DNA from 3 places in the Allobosea sp. 10L417 genome. Region 1 is predicted to be linked to each of the others. Evidence: predicted binding sites of a transcription regulator. Region 1 holds the regulator's gene; each other region holds the start of a gene.
What was found. The regulator LexA, encoded in region 1, represses DNA repair genes until DNA is damaged. The targets are predictions, from matches to a motif close to TGTTCNNNNTGTGTTCNG.
Positions count from the first base shown of each region.

Region 1 (4,207 bases):
GGCTGGTGCGCGCCCTACTGGCGCTCTCCCCGACTGCCGCGCTGCTCTGGCCGATCAAGAAGATCGCGGCCGTCGCGGCGATGCTCGGCGCGACCGCCTACTGTATCTTTTCAGGCAGTGACGTCGCGACCGAACGCTCGCTGATCATGACGCTGGTGATGCTCGGCGCGATCCTTGTCGATCGTGCTGCACTGAGCATGCGCAATCTCGCTCTTGCAGCCATGATCGTGCTGCTACGCGAGCCGGAGGCGCTGCTCGGACCGAGCTTCCAGATGTCATTCGGCGCGGTTGCGGCCCTGATCGCCTTTGCCGAACGCTGGGAGAGCCGAAAACGCACGGAGCCGCCCCCGAGCCTGCCATGGCCGCTCGGGCCGGTCTGGGCAGCGGCGCTCGGCATCGTCGTCACCACCTTGCTGGCGACGGCCGCAACAGCGCCCTTCGGGGCCTATCACTTCCAGACCTTCAACCCTTTCGGCCTGCTGGGCAACGCCATGGCACTGCCTTTCGTCTCGCTGTTCGTGATGCCTGCGGCGGTGTTCGGCGTGCTCGCCTATCCCTTCGGGCTGGACTGGCCTGCCTGGGCGCTGATGGGGCTGGCTTCGGATGTCGTGCTCAAGGTGGCGCATTGGGTCGCAAGCATCGACCATTCCACCGTGATGATCGCCGCCTTCAGCCCGGCCGTGCTGACCTGCTTCGTGCTGGCGTTGCTCTGGCTGACGCTGTGGACCACGGCCTGGCGCTGGCTGGCGGCGGTCCCCATCGTGCTCGGCGTCGCCATCGCCGGAAAGCCGGAGCGGCCGGAAATCCTGATCGAACGCGACGGCTCGGGGCTTGCTGTGCGGGGCCTCGATGGACGCCTTGCGGTCGCCGGCAAGCCCAGCCGCTTCGTGCTGCAGCAATGGCTGAGTGCCGACGGCGACAGCCGCTCGCCGGACGATCCGACGCTGCGCGCCGGCATCGCTTGCGATCAACTGGGTTGTGTTGCGCAAACGGCCGACAAGCGCATGATTTCCTACACGCGCGACCGGCTGGCGATCATCGAAGATTGCCTGCGGGCCGACCTCGTCGTCACCGCCATTCCCTGGAGCGGCGCCTGCAAGGCCCGGCTGATCGAGCGAATGGGACTGTCACGCGACGGCGCGACCTCGCTCTACCGCACGGCGTCGGGATGGAGCAGCCGCATCTCAGAGCCCAGCGCGGCCGATCGGCCGTGGAGCCGCCGACGCGAACCCCGTCTGGCGGCGCCCGCTGCAACGAGCATCAGCATTCCGCCAGCTTCCGCCGATGGCGAAGCCGAGGTCGAACGGCTTCAGTAACGCCGCATCAGATTGACGAGGCGGCCCTGAATCTTGACCCGGTCCGGCCCGAGCACACGCGTCTCATAGGCGGGATTGGCGGCTTCGAGCGCGATCGAGGAGCCGCGTTTGCGCAGCCGCTTGAGTGTGGCCTCCTCGTCGTCGATCAGTGCCACGACGATATCGCCGGTATTGGCCGAGTCCTGCTTGCGGATGATGACGGTGTCGCCGTCGAGGATGCCCGCTTCGACCATCGAGTCACCACGTACTTCGAGCGCGTAATGCTCGCCGGAGCCGAGCATGTCGGGCGGCAACGAGACGGTGTGGCTGCGGTTCTGAATGGCCGAAATCGGTGTGCCGGCGGCGATGCGGCCCATGACCGGGATCGCGATCGAAGAGCGGCTGTCCTCATCGGCGGTGGGGCGGGGTTTGCCGAGATTGGGCTGCGTGCCGAGCCCGCCCTGGACGACCGCAGGGCTGAAACGCGGCCGCTGCTGCGGCGTACCGAGTCCATCGGGCATCTTGATGACTTCGAGCGCACGCGCCCGGTTGGGCAGGCGGCGGATGAAGCCGCGCTCCTCCAGCGCCATGATCAGCCGGTGGATGCCGGATTTCGAGCGCAGATCGAGCGCGTCCTTCATCTCGTCGAAGGAGGGCGGCACCCCGCTCTCACGCAAGCGTTCCTGGATGAAGCGCAGGAGTTCGTGTTGCTTGCGTGTCAGCATGATCCCGCCGGCCCCGGAAAAGCGTAGATTCGAAACAAATCACGAACACCATAACTGTTCGCCTTGTGTTCCGCAACCCGGTCGCGCGAGAGCGCCCGTCTACCGCAGCGGCAGGATACGGCAGAGGTCGCCTATCTTGGCGGGCGCAGCATGGGCCGGGCGGATCGTCAGCGCCTGCGCCCGCGCCAATGTGCCGAGCATGGAGGAATCCTGCCGATCGAAAGGCGTTGCAACCCAACCATCGGGCGTCAGCGCCAGCTCCGAGCGCAGATAATCCTCACGCTCGTCATTGCCCGGCAGGTCGCTGCCGAGGCGGGCGGGGACGCTGCGGTCGCGATCGGCGCCGGCCATGCCGAGCAGGGCTTCGATCAGCGGCAGCACGAAGAGATGGCCGCAGACGATCGAGGAGACCGGGTTTCCGGGAAGCCCGACCACGACCATCCGGCCGAGCCGACCGGTCATCATCGGCTTGCCCGGCCGCATGGCAATCTTCCAGAAGCCAAGAGACATCCCGGCGCGGGTCAGCGCCTCCTGCACGAGGTCGTGTGCGCCCACCGAGGCGCCGCCCAGCGTGATTAGCACGTCGGCATCGGCAGCCCGCGCCATGCCGATCTTGTTGGCGAGATCGGCATGGTCGTCGCGGGCGATGCCGAGATCGAGCACGGTGCCACCGGCCTTTTCGACCAGCGCGGCGAGCGCGAAGGAGTTCGAGGCGACGATCTGGTCGCGCCCCACAGGCTCGCCCGGCGCCACCAGCTCGTCGCCGGTCGCCAGGATCGCGACGCGCGGCTTGCGCCGGACCGGCAGCGAGGGATGGCCCATCGCGGCGGCGAGCCCGAGTGCGGCGCTGTCGAGCACGCGTCCGGCCGACAGCAGGGCGTCGCCTTCGCGGAAATCGAGCCCCGCCCGGCGCAGGAACTTGCCTTTGGCGGGGGGCACCCGCACGCGGATCGTGGGGCTGCCGACGCCGTCGGCGTCCTCCTGGATCAGGATGGTGTCGGCACCATCAGGCATCGGCGCGCCGGTAAAGATCCGTACGGCTTCGCCCGGCCCGACCGTACCGTCAAAGGCCCGCCCGGCGGCGGACTCCCCGATCACGGCGAGTGTGGCATCTTCGGCCATCTCGTCGGCACGCACGGCGTAGCCATCCATGGCGGAGTTGGCGAAGGGCGGCTGGGTTCTGAGCGCCTTCAGATCGGCTGCGAGCACCCGCCATGCGCATTGCGCGAGCGGGAGGGTCTCCGCTCCGGTCGGTCCCGGAATGCTGTTGAGCAGCGCCTTGCGCGCGACGGGGACCGGGGTGAGCGCCATCAGCGGGCTTTCGCCTCGTAGTCGCCGGACTGGCCGCCGGATTTGTGCAGGAGCCGGATATTCTCGATCCGCATCGCCCTGTCGACTGCCTTGACCATGTCGTAGACGGTGAGACAGGCGACGGACACGGCGGTGAGCGCCTCCATCTCGACGCCGGTCTGGCCCTTCATCTTCACCTCAGCGCGCACGCGCACGCCCGGCAGGGCCTCGTCGATCTCCAGATCGACCCCGATCTTGCTGAGCAGCAGCGGGTGGCAGAGCGGGATCAACTCATGCGTGCGCTTAGCGGCCATGATGCCGGCGAGGCGCGCCGTGCCGAGCACATCGCCCTTCCTAGCATTGCCGTCGCGCACGATCGCAATCGTCTCCGGCGCCATCACGACGCTGCCCTCGGCTACTGCCATGCGGGTCGTCTCGGCCTTGTCGCCGACATCGACCATATGTGCCTGGCCTTGGGCGTCGAGATGGCTGAGCCGGCTCACGCCGCGTTCTCTTGAGCCTGGCCGGTCAGCAGGGTCCGCGTCGCCGCTGTGACGTCCGCCTGCCGCATCAGGCTCTCGCCGACGAGGAAGCTGTTGACGCCGGCCTTGTTGAGACGGGCGATGTCGGCATGGGCAAAGATGCCGCTCTCGCCGATGACGATGCGGTCGGCCGGGACGCGCGGCGCCAGCCGCTCGGTCACGGCGAGATCGACGTGGAAGCTGCGCAGGTCGCGGTTGTTGATGCCGAGCAGCCGACTTTCGAGCTTGAGTGCCCGGTCGAGCTCGGCGTCGTCATGCACCTCGACGAGCACGTCCATGCCGAGATCGCGAGCGGCTTCGTTCAGCGCCCGGGCGGTGTCGTCGTCGACGCCGGCCATGATGATCAGGATGCAGT
Region 1 covers NZ_JBFTJP010000007.1:47,212-51,418, reverse strand. The annotation lists gene AC1DE3_RS17610 (ComEC/Rec2 family competence protein) at 1-1,316, shown strand, start outside; gene lexA (transcriptional repressor LexA) at 1,310-2,020, opposite strand; gene AC1DE3_RS17600 (molybdopterin molybdotransferase MoeA) at 2,120-3,331, opposite strand; gene moaC (cyclic pyranopterin monophosphate synthase MoaC) at 3,331-3,813, opposite strand; gene trpC (indole-3-glycerol phosphate synthase TrpC) at 3,810-4,207, opposite strand, start outside.

Region 2 (4,207 bases), on a different contig from region 1:
CACGCCCGCGCATTTCGTCCACCCGGCAGAGGCGAGCCATGGCGACCTTGGCATGGTGCAGCCGGAGGATGTGGTGATCGCTCTGTCCTGGTCGGGGGAAGCGGCAGAACTCGCCGCGCTCGTCGGCTATACCCGGCGCTTCCGGGTCGGGCTGATCGCCATCACCGCCAATCCCGAGAGCACGCTCGGCAAGGAGGCCGATATCGCGCTCGTGCTGCCCAAGTCCGCGGAAGCCTGCCCGAACGGGCTTGCGCCGACGACCTCGACGACCATGCAGATCGCGCTGGGCGATGCTCTCGCCGTGGCGCTGCTGGAGGCACGCGGCTTCTCGCGGCAGGACTTTTTCGTCTATCACCCCGGCGGCAAGCTCGGCGCGCAGCTCAAGACCGTCGAGAGCATCATGCATCGCGGCGCCGAATTGCCGCTGATCGGGCTCGACACGCTCCTGCCGGACGTGATCGCGATGATCTCGGAGAAGAGCTTCGGCTGCGCCGTCGTGATGGATCTGGACGGCAGGCTTGCCGGGGTCGTCACCGACGGCGATCTGCGCCGCAAGGCGGCGATGGGCGGCGGCGGCTCGCTGCGCGCCCGCGATATCATGACGGCAAACCCCCGGCGCATCGGGCTTGATACGCTCGCCGTCGAGGCGCTGGAGCTGGTTAACCGCATGCGGATCACCGCGTTGATCGTGGTGGACGAGCAGGACAGGCCGGTCGGGCTGGTACATGTCCACGACCTGCTGGCGATGGGCGTGGCGTAGTCTTCGCGCATCATGCTCGGGCTTGACCCGAGCATCTCCTGACGCGGAGGCTGCGGAGCTTGTCTTGTCCAGGATTCTCGGGTCTGCGCTTCGCTGCGCCCGCAAATGACGATGCGGTTCGTTTCGCGCGAAGTGCTCTTGCCACGGGCACACTGCGACCTATCTGAAGCTGTAGAGACTATAGCTTCAGAGGGAGCGCCATGGCTGCACTGGACAAGCTCGAACGCGTAATGCCGATCGGCACCCTTGCCGAGCGCACCGGCGTCAAGGTCGAGACGATCCGCTACTACGAGCAGGTCGGCCTGCTGCCGCCGCCGGAGCGGTCCGAGGGCAACCAGCGCCGTTACGGCCGGCGCCATGCCGAGCGGCTCGCCTTCATCAAGCATGCGCGCGATCTCGGCTTTGCCGTCGACAACATCCGCACGCTACTCAGGCTCTCCGACACGCCCGGCATCGCCTGCGACGAGGCGCATGCGATCTCCGTCTCGCATCTCGAAGAGGTGCGGGACAAGATTGCGAAATTGCGCTCGCTGGAGAAGGAGCTGGAGCGGATCGCCACCACCTGTTCGGGCGGCGTCGCGGCCTGCGACTGCGCGATCATCGAGGCGCTGGCCGACCACGGGCAGTGCGACCATGCACGCCATTGAAGCTGGCCAGCGGCCTTAAATGTCGATTGCCCCTCGTTTCAGGAGCGGAAGGGTTTAAATAGGCATCGTGCCGAGCGGCCTTTTGCGCCGCCACGGCGGTTCTGTGGGAGGGCGCGCTATGCCGGGATGGCCCATGCCGAAGGGAGGGCAGCCCCGAACGGGGAACAAATCCCGATTCTGCCGGAGTCCGCGATTCGGCCTCGCTTCGTTCCAGAGGCGTTCTCGCCAGACCCGTTCCTGATTCCCGTCCACGCTCCCGCCCGCATGGGCGGGCGAGATGATCGGCTCCGTCGCCTTGCTTCCGTTTCGTTCGCTGCCGCCCGCCGCCCGCGCCCATGGCGTCACCGCGGTCCTAGGCCCCACCAATACCGGTAAGACCCATCTGGCCATCGAGCGCATGGTCGCTCATCCCACCGGGATGATCGGCCTGCCGCTGCGCCTGCTCGCGCGCGAGGTCTACCAGCGCGTGGTCGACAAGGTCGGCCCCGAGGCCGTGGCCCTCGTCACCGGCGAGGAGAAGATCAAGCCGGAGCGACCGCGCTTCTGGGTCTGCACGGTCGAGGCGATGCCGCGCGACCTCGCGGTCGATTTCGTCGCGATCGACGAGATCCAGCTCGCTTCCGACCTCGACCGCGGCCATGTCTTCACCGATCGGCTGCTCAACCGCCGCGGCCGGGCCGAAACCATGCTGATCGGCGCGGCGACCATGCGCCCGCTGATCGAGCAGCTCATCCCCGGCGTCAACGTCGTCACGCGCCCGCGCCTCTCCAGCCTGACCTTCGCCGGTGACCGCAAGATCACCCGGCTGCCGCCGCGCTCGGCCATCGTCGCCTTCTCGGTCGAGGAGGTCTACGCGATCGCCGAGCTGATCCGCCGGCAGAAGGGCGGGGCGGCCGTCGTGCTCGGCGCGCTCTCGCCGCGCACCCGCAACGCGCAGGTCGATATCTATCAGTCCGGCGATGTCGACTACCTCGTCGCCACCGATGCGATCGGCATGGGGCTCAACCTCGACGTCAATCACATCGCCTTTGCCGCCGACCGGAAATTCGACGGGCATCACTACCGCAAGCTCAACCCGGCCGAGTTGGGCCAGGTCGCCGGCCGCGCGGGGCGGCATTTGCGAGACGGCACCTTCGGCACCAGCGGGCGCTGCCCGCCCTTCGACGCGGAATTGGTCGAGGCGATCGAGAATCACCGCTTCGAGCCGGTGCGCCAGATGCAGTGGCGCAATTCCGACCTCGACCTGCGCTCGATCGCCGGCCTCCTCGATACGCTCAATATCCAGCCCTCGGAACCCGGCCTGACCCGGGCGCTGATCGCCGAGGACATGACGACGCTCGAGGTGTTGGCGAGAGACCCGGATGTCGCGTCGCTGGCGCATGGGCGTGCTGCGGTCGAGCGGCTCTGGGAGGTCTGCGGCCTGCCCGATTACCGCAAGATCTCGCCGATGCAGCATGCCGATCTTGCGACCACGCTGTATCTCAGGCTGATGCGCCATGGTCGGCTCGACGCCGACTGGTATGCGGTGCAACTCGCCTCGCTCGACCGCACCGATGGCGAGATCGACACGCTCTCCGCCAGGATCGCGCAGGTCAGGACTTGGACCTATGTTGCCAATCGTCCTGACTGGTTACCTGATCCTGAGCATTGGCAGGGCATGGCTCGTCTTGTAGAGGACAAACTGTCGGACGCTCTGCATGAGCGTCTGGCCCACCGATTTGTCGATCGGCGCACCAGCGTGCTGATGCGCCGCTTGCGGGAGAATGCGATGTTGGAGGCTGAGGTCACCGCGACGGGCGACGTGCTCGTCGAGGGCCAGCATGTGGGAATGCTGCAGGGCTTCCGCTTTACGGCGGACCCGAAGGCGGGAGGCGCCGAGGTCAAGGCGCTGAACCTGGCGGCGATGAAGGCGCTCGGCGCCGAGATCGAGTCGCGGGCGGCGCGCGTCGTGCTGGCGGGCGATGATGCCTTCGTGCTCTCGCATGACGGGCTGGTCCGCTGGACGGGCGAGCCGGTGGCGCGCCTCGTCGCCGGCGAGAAGGTGCTGGAGCCGCGCCTGCGCCTTCTCGTGGAGGAACACCTCTCCGGCGGAGCGCGCGAACAGGTCGAGGCGCGCCTCAATCTCTGGCTGAAGAATCACATCACCCGCCTGCTCGGCGCGATCCAGATCCTCGAAGCGGCCGAAAGCGTCACCGGCATCGCGCGCGGCATCGCCTATCAGACGGCCGAGGCGCTCGGCGTGCTCGAGCGCTCCAAGGTCGGCGAGGAAATGAAGGCGCTCGATCAGGAGGGCCGCGCCGCGCTGCGCCAGCTCGGCATGCGCTTCGGCGCTTTCCACATCTACATGCCGGCGCTGCTGAAGCCGGCGCCGCGTGCGCTCGCCGCCCAGCTCTGGGCGCTGAAGCATGGCGGGCCGGAGACGGCCGGGCTCGACGATATCGCCCATCTGGCGGCGTCGGGGCGCACCTCCTTCCCGGTCGACAAGGCCGTGCCGAAGGGGCTGTATCGCGCGGCGGGCTACCGCGTCTGCGGCGAGCGGGCCGTGCGCGTCGACATTCTGGAACGCCTCGCCGATCTGATCCGCCCGGCGATCGCCTACCGCCCCGGCGCCACGCAGGGCACCCCGCCCGCCGGCGCTGCCGATCAGGACGGCTTCGTCGCCACCGGCGCCATGACTTCGCTCGTCGGCTGCGCCGGCGAGGACTTCGCTTCGATCTTGCGCTCGCTCGGCTATGTGTCGGTGAAGCGTCCCGGCCCCGCGATCACGGTGCCGCTGGCGCCGCCTCCGGCCGCGACCGAG
Region 2 covers NZ_JBFTJP010000015.1:79,488-83,694, forward strand. The annotation lists gene AC1DE3_RS25990 (KpsF/GutQ family sugar-phosphate isomerase) at 1-760, shown strand, start outside; gene AC1DE3_RS25995 (MerR family transcriptional regulator) at 961-1,407, shown strand; gene AC1DE3_RS26000 (helicase-related protein) at 1,685-4,207, shown strand, end outside.
Region 2: AC1DE3_RS26000 (helicase-related protein) is a predicted target of LexA. The motif match lies at 1,614-1,631, and genes of this name have one in related genera.

Region 3 (4,207 bases), on a different contig from region 1:
AAATAGGCCGCTGCCGTGATGCCGATGAAGGCGATGAACAAGCCGAGCAAGGCTGCGGTATCTTCGAACAGCACCGTGAAGACGCTCGGATCCTTGCTTTGTCGGACCGCGGCGAAGTAGCTCAGCGAGCCCTTGGCGATCTTGAATTCCTTCAACGCAACCCGCCAGGAATAGCCTTCGAACAGGGCCGAGAAAACGAGCACGAGATAGTTCGCGGTCAGGTTCGTCGCCGGATGCGGGGCGATAACATGGGCCACTCCCTCGTAGAGCGATACGCCGGCCCCGACCGCGAAGACTAGGAGCGCAACAACGAAGCTCCAAAAATAGAGCTCGCGGCCGTGGCCGAAGGGATGCGTGAGATCGGGCGGCCGCGCGGCCCGGTTGAGGCCGTAGAGCAAGAGTGCGCCATTGCCGGTATCGACCAGGGAGTGAACGCCCTCCGACAGCATCGCCGAGCTGCCGGTCCAGGCTGCCGCGACGAATTTCGTCGTCGCGATCAGCAGATTTCCTGCCAGCGCTGCATAGATGACTTTCCGTGATCCCGAATGTGTCGCCATCTAGCTCCCCGCCTCAGCGCAACAAGCTGCAGCGGTGGCTGTTCCCTTGACCCGACGCGTGAAATGTATCCCACGAAGGCAAATGATAAGGGCGGGGAGCCCTTGGCCTAGAGCTGCCGACGCATTGCTCTGACGTTTTCGCCTTGTGCAGTCCCGGGCGTTTCCCAGCCAAAGACACTCCGGCCGCCGTATTCCGCAGATCGGCGGCGCTCCTCAGCGACATATTCGACGAGCGTCGGCCCGGTCGTACTACGCTCTAGCCGACGGCTCTCACCGTCCAGCCGCGCAATGGCGGCAAGGCGATCGTCCTGGCCGAGCTTCGCCCGATCGACGGCCGAGCGCAGGACAGCGATGGTCTGGTCGTAGACCTTTGTCGGCACAGCGAAGGGCTGCCGGTCCTTGCCGCCATGGGCGAGAGAGAAGCGCGCTGGATCACTGAAACGGCAGGGCGCGCCATGCAGTACTTCCGCGACCATCGCCAGGGACCGCACCGTGCGCGCGCCGATGCCGGGTACAAGCAGCAGCTCGGAAAAGTCTTCTGGCCCCCGATCTGCCGCGGCAGCCAATGCCCCATGGAGGCGTCGTGTCACGATGTCCTCGGGCCTGACATCGTGGTGGGCGGGCATCACGAGATGCGGGAGGAACAGCTGCGGGGCGTTTTGATCAGGGATGGCGCGCGCCGGCTGCAGCGCCGCCAATTCCCTGACGATCCTGTCCGGTCCCTGATCGCGCAGCATCGTGACCTGCGCTTCGCGGGCGCAGTCAGCGCGCGCATCGGTCAGGTTGACGATGTTGCCGGCGCTGCGCCCCTCTATTGCGGAATGCGGTGTTTCGACGAAGCTGCCAAGGCCCTCGGAATGCCAATGATACCTCCGCGCCAGACCGCCGTCGCCGTTCATGCCCTGCTGCACGACTGTCCAATGGCCGTCATCGGCCACGAAGAATCCGTGCAGATAAAGGTCGAAGCCGTCCTGCACCGCTGCGCTGTCGACCTTGGCGACGAGCCGGCTTGCCTGCGCCAAGGCTGTCCCGTCGAACCCTACCTTCGCGCCAATCTGTTCGAGCTCGGCGGGTGTCCGACGGGAATGATTCCCTCGCCCGCCGCAGACATGCAGCCCCAACTCACCAGCTGGCGGCTTAAGACCCCGTTTCAACGCCCCGATGACGCTGGTCGTAATGCCGGACGAGTGCCAATCCATGCCCATGATCGCGCCGAATGACTGGAACCAGAAGGGATGCGCCAGTCGCTGCAGTAGCTCATCGCGCCCGTATTGCTGGATGATGGCTTCACAGATCACACTACCCAGCCGGGCCATGCGCTCGCCGAGCCAGAGCGGCACACGCCCGTAATGTAGGGGAAGATCGGCACTGCCAGATCGCTTTGTCATAACTCACGGGAACGAAATAAGAACATTTCGATATGTACATCGACCCGTGATCGTTGACCATACCGAGCGAACGGCGTTGGAACTTAGAGCGGTTCACTTCGTTCAAGCGAGCACCCCGAGGGCGCGGAAAGCCGCTCGACCCTCGGAAATCCTCCTAGGATTCGCGGGTGCGACATCCCCGAGCCTTCAGCTCCGTTTTGAGGATTTGGCGCGGTTCTCGTAGCTGGCGTTCCCCAGCCCCGTTCCGATCGTGACTACGCCCCAGTTTTTGACGTCCTGCATGAATGGCATTTCGCTCAGGCCTTGAATGACCGCGTCGTTATGCATGGTGACCATCGTTTCGTGCTCGCCAATGGTCGGCACCGTTTCGCGAACGCTGTCGATTAGGTTGAAACGACTGCTTTCCCAGTTGCCTGGCAAGTTCTGCGCCCCGCGGTCGATGCTGCCGTCGGGCTGGATGATGCCGGGACACCCAATGCCGATAAAGGGTGCGACCTTGAGGGCTGCTTTCTCCGCGGCCTCGATTTGACTTCTAATCATCTCGCCAAGGCGCTCGACCGCCTCGTCGCGATTGGTCGTGTCGTCGGCGTGCCGCCACAACTCAAAGGTCGCAACCTTCGCTTTGCTGAGATCTATCGCCTTCGTCTGTCGAAGCTCGACGATCCCGGCCCGAATGTTCGATCCTCCGATGTCGACCGCCACCAGGCTGTCGAAGGCCTCGAACATCCATTTTGGAGCGATATGAGCATTGCCCAGTAGACCCGCCTCATCCGGGTCGTGACGGATCGGCACCAACTCAACCGGATGCTGCTCCGTGCGCAGGATGATCCCGGCCCGTCCTATGGCCAGCTCGCCGACGCGGCTCTGGCGAAAGCCTCCCCCTACGACGATGCGCTCAACTGCCGACCAAGCCTTGAAGCGACAGAAGCGACGGACGACCGATGCCAGGGCCTCCGCGTACTTCTCGATCGCACTGTGAACCAGCGCTGCCGCCTCGGCATCGTCGCCCGCCAGGATCGCGTCGAGATCCTTCTTCTTTAGCTCATCACTCGGCTTATCGATCGGGTCCTCGCCGGTCTCCCGGAATGCCGCTCGTAACTCCTCGAGATGCTCAAAGATCGCTCCGCGCCTTGCCTTGTCTCCGACGAAGCCGTCCTCGTCACGGGCTTCCAGATTGTAGCTTGTGACAATGACCGAGGGCAGCTGAGCGGCCCCGTTGCGACCGTCCGCCGGGGTCGACTTCGTACTTTTTGCCATGAGAGCCTCGTCGGTGAGACAAACTCAACCCGTCAGGAGGAGCGGGGTTCCAACGCAGATCGGCCGCCCCATAGTGAACACATTCGGGATCAGGGTCGGCCCCTTTCCCGCGGCATGAACCCGATCGGGCACATGTACGCTGGGTGCTCACGAGAAGCACCGTCACGTTCCTGATCGGGTACGGGCCGAATCTGTGACGTCTGCGGATTCGAATGAAATCCGACCGCGATAGACGGGGCGCTCACCCGCCTGGACCAACATCGTTATTTCGCAATTGTCGGTTTCGGTCAGCGCATCGTGGGCAGCTTCAGCGAACGCCGTCCGAGCTTCCTGCCGAGCAGCCTTGTCGTCCGGAAGATCCAAATCGACGAAGTGCGATCCACCGCTATTCGTGATGAAACGGTACATAGGCATGGGAAGAATCCTGAGGAAGTCACTCCTCCAATCGCAGCGGCCCGGCCCTGGTTCCCCAAAATGACAACCTGGACAAGAGAACCGAAGCGATGCAGGCCGGCGGATAGCCGACCTGCCTGACGTTCTACTGTGCACCGTTTTCAGATCACGGGACGCTGATAGGGATCTGCGGTCTCGTCGAAGCGGCTCCAGCCGCCAGCGCGATACTCGGCTAGGCGCTCATCACGATTGATCGGCGTGGCACCATCTAGAATCGCCTCAATCGCAGGCACCTGTTCCTCGGCGGCGCGAACAGACACGACCGATCCGCCGCGGCGGACGGTCTCGGCGTAATAGTTCGCTTCCTCTTCGCTGTGGCCGGCGCTCGTCAGTGCGCCGACGATGCCGCCGGCGGCGCCGCCGACGGCCGCGCCCGCAGCGGTAGACGCCAGCCAGCCAGCCGCGACCACCGGCCCGATGCCGGGAATGGCGAGCAGCCCGATACCTGCAAGCAGGCCTGCGGCGCCACCCAGCACGGCACCGATGCCTGCGCCTTCGCCAGCATTGCTATCGTCGGCCTTTTGATGGCGGCCGATGAGGCTGATGTCTGAG
Region 3 covers NZ_JBFTJP010000012.1:114,907-119,113, forward strand. The annotation lists gene AC1DE3_RS24335 (cation diffusion facilitator family transporter) at 1-557, opposite strand, end outside; gene AC1DE3_RS24340 (DUF763 domain-containing protein) at 665-1,945, opposite strand; gene AC1DE3_RS24345 (ROK family protein) at 2,132-3,202, opposite strand; gene AC1DE3_RS24350 (DUF6894 family protein) at 3,365-3,616, opposite strand; gene AC1DE3_RS24355 (hypothetical protein) at 3,757-4,207, opposite strand, start outside.
Region 3: AC1DE3_RS24340 (DUF763 domain-containing protein) is a predicted target of LexA. The motif match lies at 1,953-1,970, and genes of this name have one in related genera.